2 regions of the Streptomyces sp. RLA012 genome follow, and region 2 is predicted to be linked to the other one. Evidence: riboswitches for the same ligand, from Rfam matches in the RefSeq annotation. Region 2 holds a riboswitch; the other holds the start of a gene.
What was found. Region 2 has a riboswitch for glycine ahead of gcvT (glycine cleavage system aminomethyltransferase GcvT). Riboswitches for the same ligand answer to the same signal wherever they lie in the genome.

Region 1 (7,614 bases), 5.9 Mb from region 2:
GCACGAGGAGAGGGCAGCGACAACGCGACTGCTCGACACCGTGCACCACGCCATGGAGACGCCGAGGGCCAGAGCGGCGAGCGCCCGCTGTTCAGGGACCAGGTCGGAGACATTTCCGGTGGTCAGGGCGCGCCGTCTGTTGACCCTGCCCAGTCCGGACGCATAGGTTTCGGGGAACCGTCAACCTCAAGTACGGGTGGAGGGTTCGCCTCCGACCCGTATGCGTCCCATGCCCCTGGAGGGCAGCCGCGGCAGGAGGATCCGTCCATGTCGGCCCTGGTGTGTACGAGGTGCGGTAACCGCAACGCGGAGAACAGCCGCTTCTGCTCCAACTGCGGCGCGCCGCTGCGGCCCGGAGCGGTACCGGAGCGTGCGTCCGAGACGACGTCCACGATCTCCATTTCCGGCCTTGAGGCCTACGATGCCGAGATCACCGGCCAGACGCAGATGCCGACGCTCTCTCCGGAGGCACAGGCGGCCGTCGACGCGCTGCCGCTCGGCTCGGCGCTCCTGGTGGTGCGCCGCGGTCCGAACTCGGGCAGCCGCTTCCTGCTGGACGGCGAGCTGACCACGGCCGGGCGTCATCCGCAGAGCGACATCTTCCTGGACGACGTGACCGTGTCGCGCCGCCATGTGGAGTTCCGTCGCGCCGCGGACGGCTCGTTCACGGTCGCCGACGTGGGCAGCCTGAACGGCACGTACGTCAATCGGGAGCGGATCGACTCGGTCCCGCTGTCGAACGGCGACGAGGTGCAGATCGGTAAGTACCGGCTGGTCTTCTACGCGAGCCAGCGGGGTATCTGACCCTCCCCCGGACTCCGTCCGGGGGGACCCCCAGGAAGGTCCATGCTTCGATCACCGAGCGGCGGTGCCGGGAGCGGTACCGCCGCAGTGGACAGTGGGCTGATGAGCATCGGCGCGGTGCTGAACGCGCTGCGCGACGAGTTTCCCGAAGTCACGGTCTCCAAGATTCGGTTCCTGGAGTCGGAGGGGCTCGTCGAGCCGCAGCGGACCCCCTCGGGGTATCGCAAGTTCAGCACGGCCGACGTGGAGCGCCTCGGCCACGTACTGAGGATGCAGCGGGACCACTATCTTCCGCTGAAGGTGATCCGTGAGTACCTGGACGCCCTGGAACGCGGGGAACCGGTGCGGCTGCCGTCCGTGGGGCGGCAGCGCGACTCCGGCGACGGAGAGCCGCTCGGCGCGTTCGGTGATCTCTTCGGGGAGCCGGAGGCGCCCACCGCGGCCCGGGTGGGCCGTGCGGAGCTGCTGGCCGCCGCCGAGATCGGTGAGCAGGAACTTCAGGAGTGGGAGTCGTACGGGCTGGTCGCCCCGCTGCCGGACGGGGCGTATGACGCCGAGGCGGTGACGGTCGCCGCGCTCGTCGTCGAGCTGGGGCGGTTCGGGATCGAGCCGCGCCATCTGTGTGCGATGAAGGCCGCGGCCGAGCGGGACGCGGGGCTCGTGGACCAGGTGGTGGCCCCGCTGCGGCGGCACCGCAATCCGCAGACCAGGGCGCATGCGGAAGCCCGTACGAAGGAACTGGCGGGGCTCACGGTAAAGCTGCACGCGGCCCTGGTGCAGACCGCGCTCGGCGTGCGGCTGCCCTGACCGCGAGCGCTCGGTCGGGAGCCCGGATCGGCCACCCGTTCTGTGCCCGACTACCCAAACGTCCCGGGCACGGCCTAGGGTTGCTGTGTGAACGAGCTCGATGTCGTAGGTGTCCGGGTCGAGATGCCCTCCAACCAACCGATCGTGCTCCTGCGTGAAGTGGGAGGCGACCGTTACCTCCCCATCTGGATCGGACCGGGGGAGGCGACGGCGATCGCCTTCGCCCAGCAGGGCATGGCCCCCGCGCGACCGCTGACCCACGACCTTTTCAAGGACGTGCTGGAAGCCGTCGGCCAGGAGCTCACCGAAGTGCGCATCACCGATCTGCGCGAGGGCGTCTTCTACGCGGAGCTGGTGTTCGCCAGCGGGGTCGAGGTCAGTGCCCGCCCGTCCGATGCCATAGCGCTGGCGCTGCGCACCGGAACGCCGATCTACGGCAGCGACGGGGTACTCGACGACGCGGGCATCGCGATCCCGGACGAGCAGGAGGACGAGGTGGAGAAGTTCCGCGAGTTCCTCGACCAGATCTCGCCCGAGGACTTCGGGACCAACAGCCAGTGAAGGGGCCGGTCGGCCCGTGACGGGACCGGTCGTCCACCGGGTGGGCGATCGGACTCCGGGGTTCTTCGAGGACCGAGGACCATTGAGGATCCGGGGTCGTCGAAGGCGTGGCACCGCCCCGTGAGAGACCCTCGGAGCGGAGGGGTTTCGAGCGGCAATTGCCCCGGGCCGGTGTGGCGCGCTGCGGCTCGCTCCGAGAGCATTCGGCTAGCCTTTCCCCGCGGTGGGACACGGGAAACCACTCCTAGGGTGATTATCACTCGGCGTGCCGAGTGTGGCGATCGTTGACGCGCCCCTGGTGACTGCCTACCGTCGAGGAGGCAGGTCAAGGACGGAGGTCGGCGTGAGAAGCAGCGGCGACGGTACGGCTGGGGGTGCCCCCGGACGCAGTCTGGGGGAGGGTGGCCCGTACCCGCTTCACGGCAGCGCGGCCGGTCACGTTCCGCAGCGGCCGACAGCGGTGACTGGTGAGCCCGAAGAGGGAGGGGCGGTCGTCGAGGAGGTCGGCTACCGCGGACCCACGGCGTGCGCCGCCGCGGGTATCACGTACCGGCAGCTCGACTACTGGGCCAGAACCGGTCTGGTCGAGCCCAGCGTGCGGCCCGCCTACGGGTCGGGGACGCAGCGGCTCTACAGCTTCCGGGACGTCGTCGTTCTGAAGATCGTGAAGCGGTTCCTCGACACGGGAGTGTCCCTGCAGAACATCCGCACCACGGTTCAGCACCTCAGGGAGCGCGGCTTCCGGGATCTGGAGCGCATGACGCTGATGAGCGACGGCGCGACCGTGTACGAGTGCTCCTCGCCCGACGAGGTGCACGCCCTGTTGCAGGGCGGGCAGGGCGTCTTCGGGATCGCCGTGGGCGTGGTGTGGCGGGACGTCGAGAACGCACTCTCGCAGCTGCACGGGGAGCGCGTGGACACGGGAGAGACGCTCCTCGGGCACAATCCGGCGGACGAGTTGGCGCGCCGGCGCAACCGGGCCGTCTGAGGCCCGCAGAGGCATTGTCAGTGGCGTAGGGCAGCATCGGAGATGTGAGAACCGCGCCAACGATCCTGCATCTCGACATGGATGCCTTCTTCGCCTCGGCGGAGCAGGCGGCCAAGCCGAGCCTGCGCGGGAAAGCCGTCGTCGTGGGCGGGCTCGGACCGCGCGGAGTCGTCGCCACCGCCTCGTACGAGGCGCGTGTCTTCGGGGTGCACTCGGCGATGCCCATGGCCCAGGCGCGCCGGCTGGCGCCGAACGCCGCGTATCTCGTGCCGCGCTTCGGTCTCTACCGGGAGATCAGCGAGCAGGTGATGGGGCTGCTGCGGGCGCTGTCGCCGCTGGTGGAGCCCCTGAGCCTGGACGAGGCGTTCGTCGATCTGGAGGCCGGCGAAGCGGCCTGGGACGATGCTTCCGCGCGGTTGGCGGGGGCGAAGCTGCGCGCGGACATCCGGGCCGTCACGGGGCTGACGGGATCGGTGGGGCTCGCCGCCTCCAAGATGCTCGCCAAGATCGCCTCGGAGCAGGCCAAGCCCGACGGTCTTGTGGTGATCGACCCGGGGACGGAGCGCGCGCTGCTGGGGCCGATGTCGGTGCGGACGCTTCCGGGTGTGGGGCCCGCGACCGGGGACCATCTGCGCCGGGCCGGGATCACCACGGTCGACGAGATCGCCGAGGCGGGCGAGGACGAGCTCGTACGGCTGCTGGGGAAGGCTCACGGGCACGCGCTGTACGCGATGGCGCTGGCGCAGGACGAGCGGCCCGTGGTCGCCGAGCGGGAGACGAAGTCCGTGTCGGTGGAGGACACGTACGACGTGGACATCCACGACCGGGTGCGGGTCGGCCTGGAGGTGCAGCGGCTCGCCGGCCGGTGTGTGCGGCGGTTGCGGGATGCCGGGTTGTCCGGGCGGACCATCGTGCTGAAGGTGCGCAGATACGACTTCTCGACGCTGACCCGGTCCGAGACGCTGCGGGGGCCCACGGACGACCCGGCGGTCGTGGGGGAGGCCGCCGCCCGGCTTCTGGAGGCGGTGGACACGACCGGGGGCGTACGGCTGCTGGGGGTCGGCGTGTCGGGGCTCGCCGACTACACGCAGGAGGATCTGTTCGCCCAGGCCAGAGCTCAGGCGGAGGCCCACGCGGAGGCGGAGGCCGCCGTGGAGGAGTCGACGGTGCCGGATCATCCGGACGAGGAGGAACCGGGCGCCGAGCAGGTGCCGCCCGCCGAGCGGCGGTGGCCCGCCGGGCATGACGTGCGGCATGTCGAGTACGGGCACGGGTGGGTGCAGGGGAGTGGGCTGGGGCGGGTGACCGTGCGGTTCGAGACGCCCTACTCCGAGCCCGGGCGTGTGCGGACGTTTCGTACGGATGACGTTGCGTTGGAGTTGGCGGAGCCGTTGCCGTTGGTGGTGGGGGTGGTCAGCGATCGCCGTGAGGGGTGAAGTCGGTTCGGCGCCGCGGGTTGTTTGTGGCTGGTCGTGCGGTTCCCCGCGCCCCTTTCGGGGCGGGTCAACCCTCGTCCGTGCCCGCCAGACGGCCGAAGTCCCGGTCCGCGGGCGGCGGCGGGGGCGCTACGTCCAGGCCGTAGTGGTGGTAGAGCTGGAGTTCCTGGTCGGGGGAGAGATGGCGGCCCACGCCGAAATCGGGGGCGTCCTTGATCAGCGCTCGGTCGAAGGGGACGTGCAGCGTGCCTTCGACGATTTCGCTGGGCTCCAGAGGCACGAAGGCGTCCCTGCTGAACAGGCCGGTGCGTATGGCCGCCCACTCCGGGACGCCGGTCGCGTCGTCGAGATAGACCTCGTCGATCGTGCCGATCTTGGCGCCATTTCGGTCGAGCGCCTTGCGGCCGATCAGGTTGCGCGGATCGATGTCGGTCTGCACGGTCCCTCCATTCGCTGGCAACTCATCCGTAAGCACTACAAAAGAGCACATTCAGGAAGGTGGCCACTCGAAAGCTCGTGCGTTGCCCTCGCTGGTAGGCTGGCAGGCGGCTGCTGACCCCGCGCGGGAGAGTCCTCCAAGACACCATCGGAGGCGCCGAAGGAGCAAATCCTCCCCGGAATCTCTCAGGCTCACGTACCGCACGGACGAGGTCACTCTGGAAAGCAGGGCGAGGGTCGATGGCCCTCGCTCTCACCGACGGTGAAAGCCGGGTCGCAGCGAGCGGGCGGGCCGGTGAAGCTCTCAGGTTGAGATGACAGAGGGGGAGGCCGTCGGGGTACCCGCGCCGGGGTGCCCCTCGAAGGTCGCGTCAGACCAGGAGGCCTCCGCAATGACCGCCCACCGCACTCCGCTCTCCGTGCTCGAACAGGGAATCCCCTTCGAACAGCGCCACATCGGGCCCGACTCCGAGGCACGGGCCAAGATGCTCGCGCAGGTCGGGTACGGCTCGCTCGACGAGCTGACGGCCGCCGCGGTGCCGGACGTCATCAAGAACGCCGAGGCGCTGGAGCTGCCGGGCGCGCGCACCGAGGCCGAGGTACTGGCCGAGCTGCGCTCCCTCGCGGACCGCAACCAGGTGCTCGACTCGATGATCGGCCTCGGCTACTACGGCACGTTCACGCCGCCGGTGATCCTGCGCAACGTCATGGAGAACCCCGCCTGGTACACCGCGTACACGCCGTACCAGCCGGAGATCTCCCAGGGGCGGCTCGAAGCGCTGCTCAACTTCCAGACCGTGGTCGCCGAGCTGACCGGACTGCCGACCTCCGGCGCCTCCCTGCTGGACGAGGGCACCGCGGCCGCCGAGGCGATGGCGCTGTCCCGGCGCATGGGTAAGAACAAGAAGGGCCTCTTCCTGGTCGACGCGGACGCCCTGCCGCAGACCATCGCCGTCATCGAGACCCGCGCCGAGCCGACCGGTGTCGAGGTCGTCGTCGCCGACCTGGGCGAGGGCATCCCGGCCGAGATCGCCGGGCGCGAGATCAACGGCGTGCTGATCCAGTACCCGGGCGCCTCCGGTGCCGTACGCGACCTGAAGCCCGTCGTCGAGCAGGCGCACGAGCTCGGCGCGGTCGTCACCGTCGCCGCCGATCTGCTTGCCCTCACGTTGCTCATCTCGCCGGGTGAGCTCGGCGCCGACATCGCCGTCGGTACGACCCAGCGCTTCGGAGTGCCGATGGGCTTCGGCGGTCCGCACGCCGGATACATGGCGGTGCGTGAGAACTTCGCGCGCAGCCTGCCCGGCCGGCTGGTGGGCGTCTCCGTGGACGCCGACGGACACAAGGCGTACCGGCTCGCCCTGCAGACACGCGAGCAGCACATCCGGCGCGAGAAGGCGACCAGCAACATCTGTACGGCTCAGGTGCTGCTCGCGGTGATGGCCGGCATGTACGCCGTCTATCACGGGCCCGAGGGCCTGCGGACCATCGCGCGGCGTACGCACCGGTACGCCACGATCCTCGCCGAGGGCCTGAAGGCGGGCGGGGTCGAGGTCGTGCACGGTGCCTACTTCGACACGCTGACCGTGCGGGTGCCGGGCCGGGCCGCCGAGATGGTGGCCGGCGCGCGCAACCAGGGTGTCAACCTCCACCTCGTCGACGCCGACCATGTGTCGATCGCCTGCGACGAGACCACCGCCCGCAAGCAGGTGGGCGCCGTCTGGACCGCCTTCGGCGTCGACGGTGACATCGAGGCCCTGGACGCCGTCGCCGAGGAAACGCTGCCCGCGGCGCTGCTGCGCACCGACGACTACCTCACGCACCCGGTCTTCCACCAGTACCGCTCCGAGACCGCGATGCTGCGCTACCTGCGCAGGCTGTCCGACCGTGACTACGCGCTCGACCGCGGCATGATCCCGCTGGGCTCCTGCACCATGAAGCTCAACGCGACCACCGAGATGGAGCCGGTCACCTGGCCCGAGTTCGGCCAGCTGCACCCCTTCGTGCCCGCCGAGCAGGCGCAGGGCTATCTCACCCTCATCCAGGAGCTGGAGGAGCGGCTCGCCGAGGTCACCGGGTACGACAAGGTGTCACTCCAGCCGAACGCGGGCTCCCAGGGCGAGCTGGCCGGGCTGCTCGCCGTACGCGGCTACCACCGCGCCAACGGCGACGAGCAGCGCACGGTGTGTCTGATCCCGTCCTCCGCGCACGGCACGAACGCCGCGAGCGCCGTGATGGCCGGGATGAAGGTCGTCGTCGTGAAGACCGCCGAGGACGGCGAGATCGACGTCGAGGACCTGCGGGCCAAGATCGAGCAGTACCGCGACGAGCTGGCGGTGCTGATGATCACGTACCCCTCGACGCACGGTGTGTTCGAGGAGCACGTCGCCGACATCTGTGCGCAGGTGCACGAGGCGGGCGGGCAGGTGTACGTCGACGGCGCCAACCTCAACGCGCTGGTGGGGCTCGCCAAGCCGGGCCACTTCGGTGGTGACGTCTCGCACCTGAACCTGCACAAGACGTTCTGCATCCCGCACGGCGGTGGCGGTCCCGGTGTCGGCCCGGTCGGTGTGCGCGAGC
Region 2 (7,614 bases):
GGTCGGGCACGTGAAGAACGAGGAGGCCGAACGAGTATGTCTTCAGTATGAGCGAGGCTGCGGGTACCCGTAGCCACCCGCCATCGGCGCCTGCGCCGGAGCGGCCGCGTGCGCCTCCCGGTCGTAGAACGGCCGGGCGTTGGCGCGCAGCCACATCGCCACCGGGTCGTACTCGTCGGACATCGCGACGGTCGACACGGGCAGCCCGTCCGGCACCGCGCCGATCGACTGCTGCATCATCGCCCGTACCGAGTCCACGGCGGGCGGCGAGGTGTCGTAGACATCGAGACCGATGGCCAGATAGGGCGCCCCGAGCGCGGGCTGCACCCACGCGCGGCGCAGCGAGCGCACGGCGGGCGTGCGGTGCGCGTTCTGCGTGAGCAGGGCGTAGAACTGCGGGATCTCGATGCCCGGTTCGGAGAGCCGCACCGGACCCGCGGGCTGGCGTTCCAGGCCCGCGGCGATTCTGCGCAGATCCAGCCACGGGATGCCGACCCCGCCGCCGGGGGCATGCGGATTCAGCCAGAGTCCGAAGTGGTCGGGGTAGAGGGTGCGGGCCACATCCAGACCGTCGACGACCTCGTACGACCGGTTCCAGCCGCTGGCCGAGAGTTCCTGGGCGGAGGTGACGCACGGCGCGTAGCCGAAGCCGTCCACCTCCATGTTCCCGTACTGCGCGTCCGGCGAGCCGGCCTGGCCGTGCCAGAGCAGCATCCAGACCTGGCCGGACGACGGGGTCGCGAGCGCGCGAAGGAGCGCCTCGTAGGCGTCGTAACGCCCGGGCGTCACCTGGCGCAGCATGTGCTCGACCTGCCCGGCCGCGGCCGTGCCCGACGCGCTCACCCTCAACCGCCCCTTCGCGAAGAAATCATGACGAAATCACGACGAAATCACGCAATACGCCGACGGCGCTCGTGACGAACGTGAGTCGACACTTCGACAACACCTCGACCGAACCCCGACCGAGCCATGAAACCAGCTTAAGCGGCGAACCTGACAGCGACTTGACGCACGGCGCGGGAGGTCTGTGCCGCGTCAGTACCCCTGCTGGTAGAACGGGCGCACATTCGCCCGCATCCAGTCCCCCACCGGATCCTGTGCGACATCGAGGAACACCATGTTCACGGGCCGCTCCACCGGCACCCGGCCGAGCGCCCGGCCGAGCGCGTCCAGCGGGAGCGTACGGGCGTCGCCCTCCCATCCGGACAGTTCGACCCCGATGAACATCAGCGCCTCGCCGCCCTCGACGCTGGCCAGGCAGCGGCGCGCGGTCAGCACCACACCGGCCGCCGCGAACTCGGCCGAGGCCGCGGCCAGGAAGTCCACCGGGTCGTCCTGCCAGTCGGGCTCGAAGAGCCGCACCCGGCCGCCGCTCGCGATCCCGTCCAGCGGGGTGCGCCCGGCCCGGCACAGCTCGGCGACCGCGGGTGGCGGCAGCGGCACACCGACCACGCCGTCCGGGTTGATCGCGATGCCGAGCTGCGGGGGCAGGCCGCGGGCGAACTCGACGGCGGGCGCGATCGTGTACGACAGGTGGCCGCCGACGACCTGGCGGAACTGCTCCTCGGAGCTGAAGACCGGCACATACGCCTGGCCCTCGATCTCCAGCGTGGGCAGGTCGAGGGAGTCCGCGTGCGGTCCGCCGCCGTTGGGCAGCGGCACCCAGACGAAGCTGCGGCTGAGAACCTCGACGATGCGGCCGCCGGCCGAGGGCACTCCGAGGGACGCGGAGAGCACCTCTTCCAGTTCGTTGCCCGGCCAGCCGCCGTGCGGGTGGGCGTGCGGGTGCGCCGGTGCCGGGGAGTCCGGGAAAGCCTGGAATTCGGGGAAGTCCATCTGTCTACCTGTCTACCGCCTGCTGTGAACCACTGTTCTGGTGTTCTGGCTGGAAAGATTAGTGGGCTCGTAGGACTTCCAGGACTCCTTGACTCCTCGACTCCTCAGTCGCCGAAGTCGATCCGGCGCAGTACGTCCGCCGCGTCCCGGTCCAGGAGCACCGCCGAGCCGCAGCCCTCCGGCAGATCGCCCCGCTCGACGGAGCGCAGCAGCCGGGCGACCGCGCCCCGGTGGCGCGCGAACGCGTACCGCGAGACGCCCCGGCCGCGCTCGCGCTGGCCCTCCAGCGCCGTGCCCGGCGTGACGTCGAGCAGCAGCAGCTGCAGGGTGCCGCCCCGGCGGCGGGCCTCGCGGGCCAGCCAGCGGCGCACCCAGGCCTGCGTACCGCAGTCGTGCACGACGACGCCGGCGCCGGAGCGCAGCGCTCCGCGCAGGCCCACGTAGTGCGCGAGGCGGACGAAGGGGCGGTAGACCGCGTACGGCAGCCGGCGGGAGAGCCGGCCGTCCCAGCGGTCGCGGGTGTCCTGGGAGTCGATGCGGGCGCCCGTGACGGCCCGGCGCATCAGGGTCGACTTTCCGCTGCCGGGCAGCCCGGTGACCACGACGACGTCCGCGGCCCCGAAGTACAGACCGTGCGGGCTGCGTCCCGCGCGCTGCCTGAGGTCGCGGACGAAGGCCGCCGGGAGCGGTCCGCACGCTTCCCGGGCCCGGGCCGGGGCGCCGGGCTGTTCGGGCAGCGCGACGCCCGAGGTCGTCGCGTACGCCGTGGTCCTGTTCACCGTGATCGTCCTCCCCTTGGGGTGTGGAGTCTCATCCCCGTCGAGTGTAAAGAGAAGGTAATGCGCGGTGTCTCTCATTTCCGTACGCGGACTGCCACAGGCCGGTTACAGATGCGGACTGCCGTGATCGGACGGCGCGTGCGATGATGTGCCCGCCAAACTGCATACCGGCCGCTTGAATCCGCGCGGGAGAGTTCCGGGGACCCACGGGTACCCGGACGCCGAAGGAGCAAGTCCCTCCCTTGAATCTCTCAGGCCCCGTTACCGCGCGGGCGAGGCACATCTGAAAAGCGGGCCGCCGTCCGGCGGCTCCACCCAAGGTGCAAGTCAGGACCACCGTTCGCGGGGTCGTGATGAACCTCTCAGGTTCCGATGACAGATGGGGAGGAACGACCTCGCCGTCATGCCTTGGGAGCCCCACCGATGAGCAGTAACGCACCCCGTCTCACCGCGCTCGATGCCCTGCATCGCTCGCTCGGCGCGACGATGACCGACTTCGCGGGCTGGGACATGCCCCTGCGGTACGGCTCCGAGCGTGACGAGCACCTCGCCGTCCGCACGAAGGCCGGTCTCTTCGACCTCTCGCACATGGGCGAGATCACCGTCACCGGCCCGCGGGCGGCCGCGCTCCTGAACCACGCGCTCGTCGGCGACATCGCCTCCGTCGGCGTCGGCCGTGCCCGCTACACCATGATCTGCCGGAAGGACGGCGGCATCCTCGACGACCTGATCGTCTACCGGCTGGCCGAAACCGAGTACATGGTCGTCGCCAACGCCTCCAACGCCCAGGTGGTGCTGGACGCGCTGACCGAGCGCGCCGCCGGTTTCGACGCCCTCGTGCGCGACGACCGCGACGCGTACGCGCTGATCGCCGTCCAGGGCCCCGAGTCCCCCGGCATCCTCAAGTCCCTGACCGACGCCGACCTGGACGGGCTGAAGTACTACGCGGGTCTGCCGGGCACCGTCGCGGGCGTCCCGGCGCTGATCGCCCGCACGGGCTACACCGGCGAGGACGGCTTCGAACTGTTCGTGGCCCCGTCCGACGCCGAGAAGCTGTGGCAGGCGCTGACCGAGGCGGGCGCGCCCGTCGGTCTCGTCCCCTGCGGTCTGTCCTGCCGCGACACGCTGCGCCTGGAGGCGGGCATGCCGCTGTACGGGCACGAGCTGAGCACCACGCTCACCCCCTTCGACGCGGGGCTCGGGCGGGTCGTGAAGTTCGCCAAGGAAGGGGACTTCGTGGGGCGTGCCGCTCTCCAGGAGGCCGCCTCCCGAGCCCAGGAGAACCCGCCGCGGGTGCTGGTCGGCCTGATCGCCGAGGGCCGTCGGGTACCGCGTGCCGGGTACGCCGTCGTCGCCGGCGGCGAGGTGATCGGCGAGGTCACCTCCGGCGCGCCCTCCCCCACGCTGGGCAGGCCGATCGCGATGGCGTACGTCGACGCCGCGCACGCCGCACCGGGCACGAGCGGGGTCGGCGTGGACATCCGGGGCAGCCACGAGCCGTACGAGGTCGTGGCGCTGCCGTTCTACAAGCGCGAGAAGTAGCTCCGGGCCCGAAAGAGCTCGGCGGTCCAGCGCGCCCACGTGACGCCACGCCCCGGGTGACGTCTCGTATCCCAGGACCACCCGTCCATCTCCTCCACCTCCTTCATCTCCTCCACCTCCTTCATCCCGTTCATCTCCTTCATCCCGTTCATCAGCACTCCCCCGCGTACAGGAGAATTCAGGCCATGAGCAACCCCCAGCAGCTGCGCTACAGCAAGGAGCACGAGTGGCTGTCGGTCGCCGAGGACGGCGTCTCGACGGTCGGCATCACCGAGTTCGCGGCCAACGCGCTCGGCGATGTCGTCTACGCCCAGCTTCCGGAGGTCGGTGCCACGGTGACCGCGGGCGATTCCTGCGGCGAACTGGAGTCGACCAAGTCCGTCAGCGACCTGTACGCACCGGTCACCGGTGAGGTCGTGGAGACCAACCAGGACGTCGTGGACGACCCGTCGCTGGTGAACTCCGCCCCCTTCGAGGGCGGCTGGCTGTTCAAGGTACGCGTCACGGACGAGCCGGCCGACCTGCTCTCCGCGGACGAGTACACCGAGTTCTCCGGCTCCTAAGGACTTCCGACCGATGTCGCTTCTGAACACACCCCTGCACGAGCTGGACCCGGACGTCGCCGCCGCCGTCGACGCCGAGCTGCACCGCCAGCAGTCCACCCTGGAGATGATCGCCTCGGAGAACTTCGCTCCGGTCGCGGTCATGGAGGCCCAGGGCTCGGTCCTGACCAACAAGTACGCCGAGGGCTACCCCGGCCGCCGCTACTACGGCGGCTGCGAGCACGTCGACGTGGTCGAGCAGATCGCCATCGACCGCGTCAAGGCGCTCTTCGGCGCCGAGCACGCGAACGTGCAGCCCCACTCGGGCGCCCAGGCCAACGCGGCGGCGATGTTCGCGCTGCTGCAGCCCGGCGACACGATCATGGGTCTGAACCTCGCGCACGGCGGGCACCTGACCCACGGCATGAAGATCAACTTCTCGGGCAAGCTCTACAACGTGGTCGCGTACCACGTGAGCGACGAGACCGGTCAGGTCGACATGAACGAGGTCGAGCGCCTCGCCAAGGAGTCCCGGCCGAAGCTGATCGTGGCGGGCTGGTCGGCGTACCCGCGTCAGCTGGACTTCGCCGCGTTCCGCCGGATCGCGGACGAGGTCGGCGCCTACCTGATGGTCGACATGGCGCACTTCGCGGGCCTCGTGGCCGCGGGTCTGCACCCGAACCCGGTCCCGCACGCCCACGTGGTCACCACCACGACCCACAAGACGCTGGGCGGCCCGCGCGGTGGCGTGATCCTTTCCACCGCCGAACTGGCCAAGAAGATCAACTCCGCGGTCTTCCCGGGCCAGCAGGGCGGTCCCCTGGAGCACGTGATCGCCGCCAAGGCCGTCTCCTTCAAGGTCGCCGCCTCGGACGACTTCAAGGAGCGCCAGCAGCGCACGCTGGACGGCGCGCGGATCCTGGCCGAGCGCCTGGTCCAGGACGACGTCAAGGCCGTAGGGGTGGACGTCCTCTCCGGCGGCACGGACGTGCACCTCGTCCTGGTCGATCTGCGCGACTCCGAGCTGGACGGGCAGCAGGCCGAGGACCGCCTGCACGAGGTCGGCATCACCGTCAACCGCAACGCCATCCCGAACGACCCGCGCCCGCCGATGGTCACCTCAGGTCTGCGCATCGGCACGCCCGCCCTCGCCACCCGCGGCTTCCGGGCCGAGGACTTCCGCGAGGTCGCGGACATCATCGCCGAGACGCTGAAGCCGTCGTACGACGTGGCGGGCCTGCGGGCCCGGGTGACCGACCTGGCGGAGAAGCACCCGCTCTACCCCGGGCTGTAGTCGGCCCCCGGGGCACTGCGCACACTGGAAGGTGCGCGGTGCCCCACCCCTCGCTCCCCCTTGTGCGGAGCCCCTCGCACCACCCCGTTATGAGGAGTCCCCGTGGCCATCTCGGTCTTCGACCTGTTCTCGATCGGCATAGGCCCGTCCAGTTCTCACACGGTGGGGCCGATGCGCGCGGCCCGTATGTTCGCCAGCCGTCTGCACAACGAGGACCTGCTGCCCTCGGTGGCCTCGGTCCGGGCCGAGCTGTACGGCTCCCTGGGCGCGACCGGCCACGGCCACGGCACCCCCAAGGCGGTGCTGCTGGGTCTGGAGGGCGCGTCGCCGCGGACGGTGGACGTGGGGGGCGCCGACGACCGCGTGGAGCAGATCAAGTCGTCGGGCCGTCTCTCGCTGCTCGGCTCGCACGAGATCCCGTTCTCCTTCGCCGACGACCTGGTCCTGCACCGCCGCAAGGCCCTGCCGTACCACGCGAACGGCATGACGGTCTTCGCCTACGACGCCTCCGGCGCACTGGTACTGGAGAAGACGTACTACTCGGTCGGCGGCGGCTTCGTGGTCGACGACGACGCGGTCGGCGAGGACCGCATCAAACTCGACGACACGGTCCTCAAATACCCCTTCCGCACGGGCGACGAGCTGCTGCGCCTGGCGAAGGAGACCGGCCTGTCGATCTCCGCCCTGATGCTGGAGAACGAGCGGGCCTGGCGCACCGAGGAGGAGATCCGCGAGGGCCTCCTCTCCATCTGGCACGTGATGCAGTCCTGCGTCTCCCGGGGCATGTCCCGCGAGGGCATCCTGCCGGGCGGCCTCAAGGTCCGCCGCCGGGCCGCCGTCTCGGCCCGCCAGCTCCGGGCGGAGGGCGACCCGTTGGCCCACGCGATGGAGTGGATCACGCTCTACGCGATGGCGGTGAACGAGGAGAACGCGGCGGGCGGCCGGGTGGTCACGGCCCCCACGAACGGCGCCGCCGGCATCATCCCCGCGGTCCTCCACTTCTACATCAACTTCGTCCCGGGCGCGGACGAGGACGGCGTGGTCCGTTTCCTCCTCGCCGCCGGTGCGATCGGCATGCTCTTCAAGGAGAACGCCTCCATCTCCGGTGCCGAGGTCGGCTGCCAGGGCGAGGTCGGTTCGGCCTGCTCGATGGCCGCCGGCGCCCTCGCCGAGGTCCTCGGCGGCTCCCCCGAGCAGGTCGAGAACGCCGCCGAGATCGGCATGGAACACAACCTCGGCCTCACCTGCGACCCGGTCGGCGGCCTCGTCCAGATCCCCTGCATCGAACGCAACGGCATGGCCGCGGTGAAGGCGGTCACCGCGGCGAAGATGGCCATGCGCGGCGACGGCTCCCACAAGGTCTCCCTCGACAAGGTCATCAAGACCATGAAGGAGACGGGCGCGGACATGAGCGTCAAGTACAAGGAGACGGCGCGGGGCGGGCTGGCGGTCAATATCATCGAGTGCTAGGGGAACGGGCCCTGACCAGCGCGTTCGTTTCTTTCGGCGCTGTCGGGGCCTTCCCTGCTTACCTGGCGGAAAGTCCCCGGAATGCCCCTGGGACAGACGTGAAAGTCCCTGAAAAGTCCCCGGGAAGTCCCCATGGAAGGAGCTCTTGACC

Region 1: another riboswitch for glycine. It lies ahead of gcvP (aminomethyl-transferring glycine dehydrogenase); the one in region 2 lies ahead of gcvT (glycine cleavage system aminomethyltransferase GcvT).

Annotation. Positions count from the first base shown of each region.
Region 1 is NZ_JBWDPA010000002.1:9,444,498-9,452,111, forward strand. It holds gene RV986_RS42945 (FHA domain-containing protein) at 1-804, shown strand, start outside; gene ftsR (transcriptional regulator FtsR) at 847-1,611, shown strand; gene RV986_RS42955 (bifunctional nuclease family protein) at 1,699-2,172, shown strand; gene RV986_RS42960 (MerR family transcriptional regulator) at 2,516-3,160, shown strand; partial or broken gene RV986_RS42965 (DNA polymerase IV) at 3,205-4,742, shown strand; gene RV986_RS42970 (PRC-barrel domain-containing protein) at 4,664-5,035, opposite strand; glycine riboswitch at 5,150-5,246, shown strand; gene gcvP (aminomethyl-transferring glycine dehydrogenase) at 5,427-7,614, shown strand, end outside.
Region 2 is NZ_JBWDPA010000002.1:3,577,846-3,585,459, forward strand. It holds gene RV986_RS16160 (enhanced serine sensitivity protein SseB C-terminal domain-containing protein) at 43-843, opposite strand; gene RV986_RS16165 (enhanced serine sensitivity protein SseB) at 1,036-1,836, opposite strand; gene RV986_RS16170 (AAA family ATPase) at 1,941-2,621, opposite strand; glycine riboswitch at 2,792-2,892, shown strand; glycine riboswitch at 2,893-3,004, shown strand; gene gcvT (glycine cleavage system aminomethyltransferase GcvT) at 3,039-4,157, shown strand; gene RV986_RS16180 (hypothetical protein) at 4,139-4,309, opposite strand; gene gcvH (glycine cleavage system protein GcvH) at 4,343-4,720, shown strand; gene glyA (serine hydroxymethyltransferase) at 4,734-5,993, shown strand; gene RV986_RS16195 (L-serine ammonia-lyase) at 6,096-7,463, shown strand.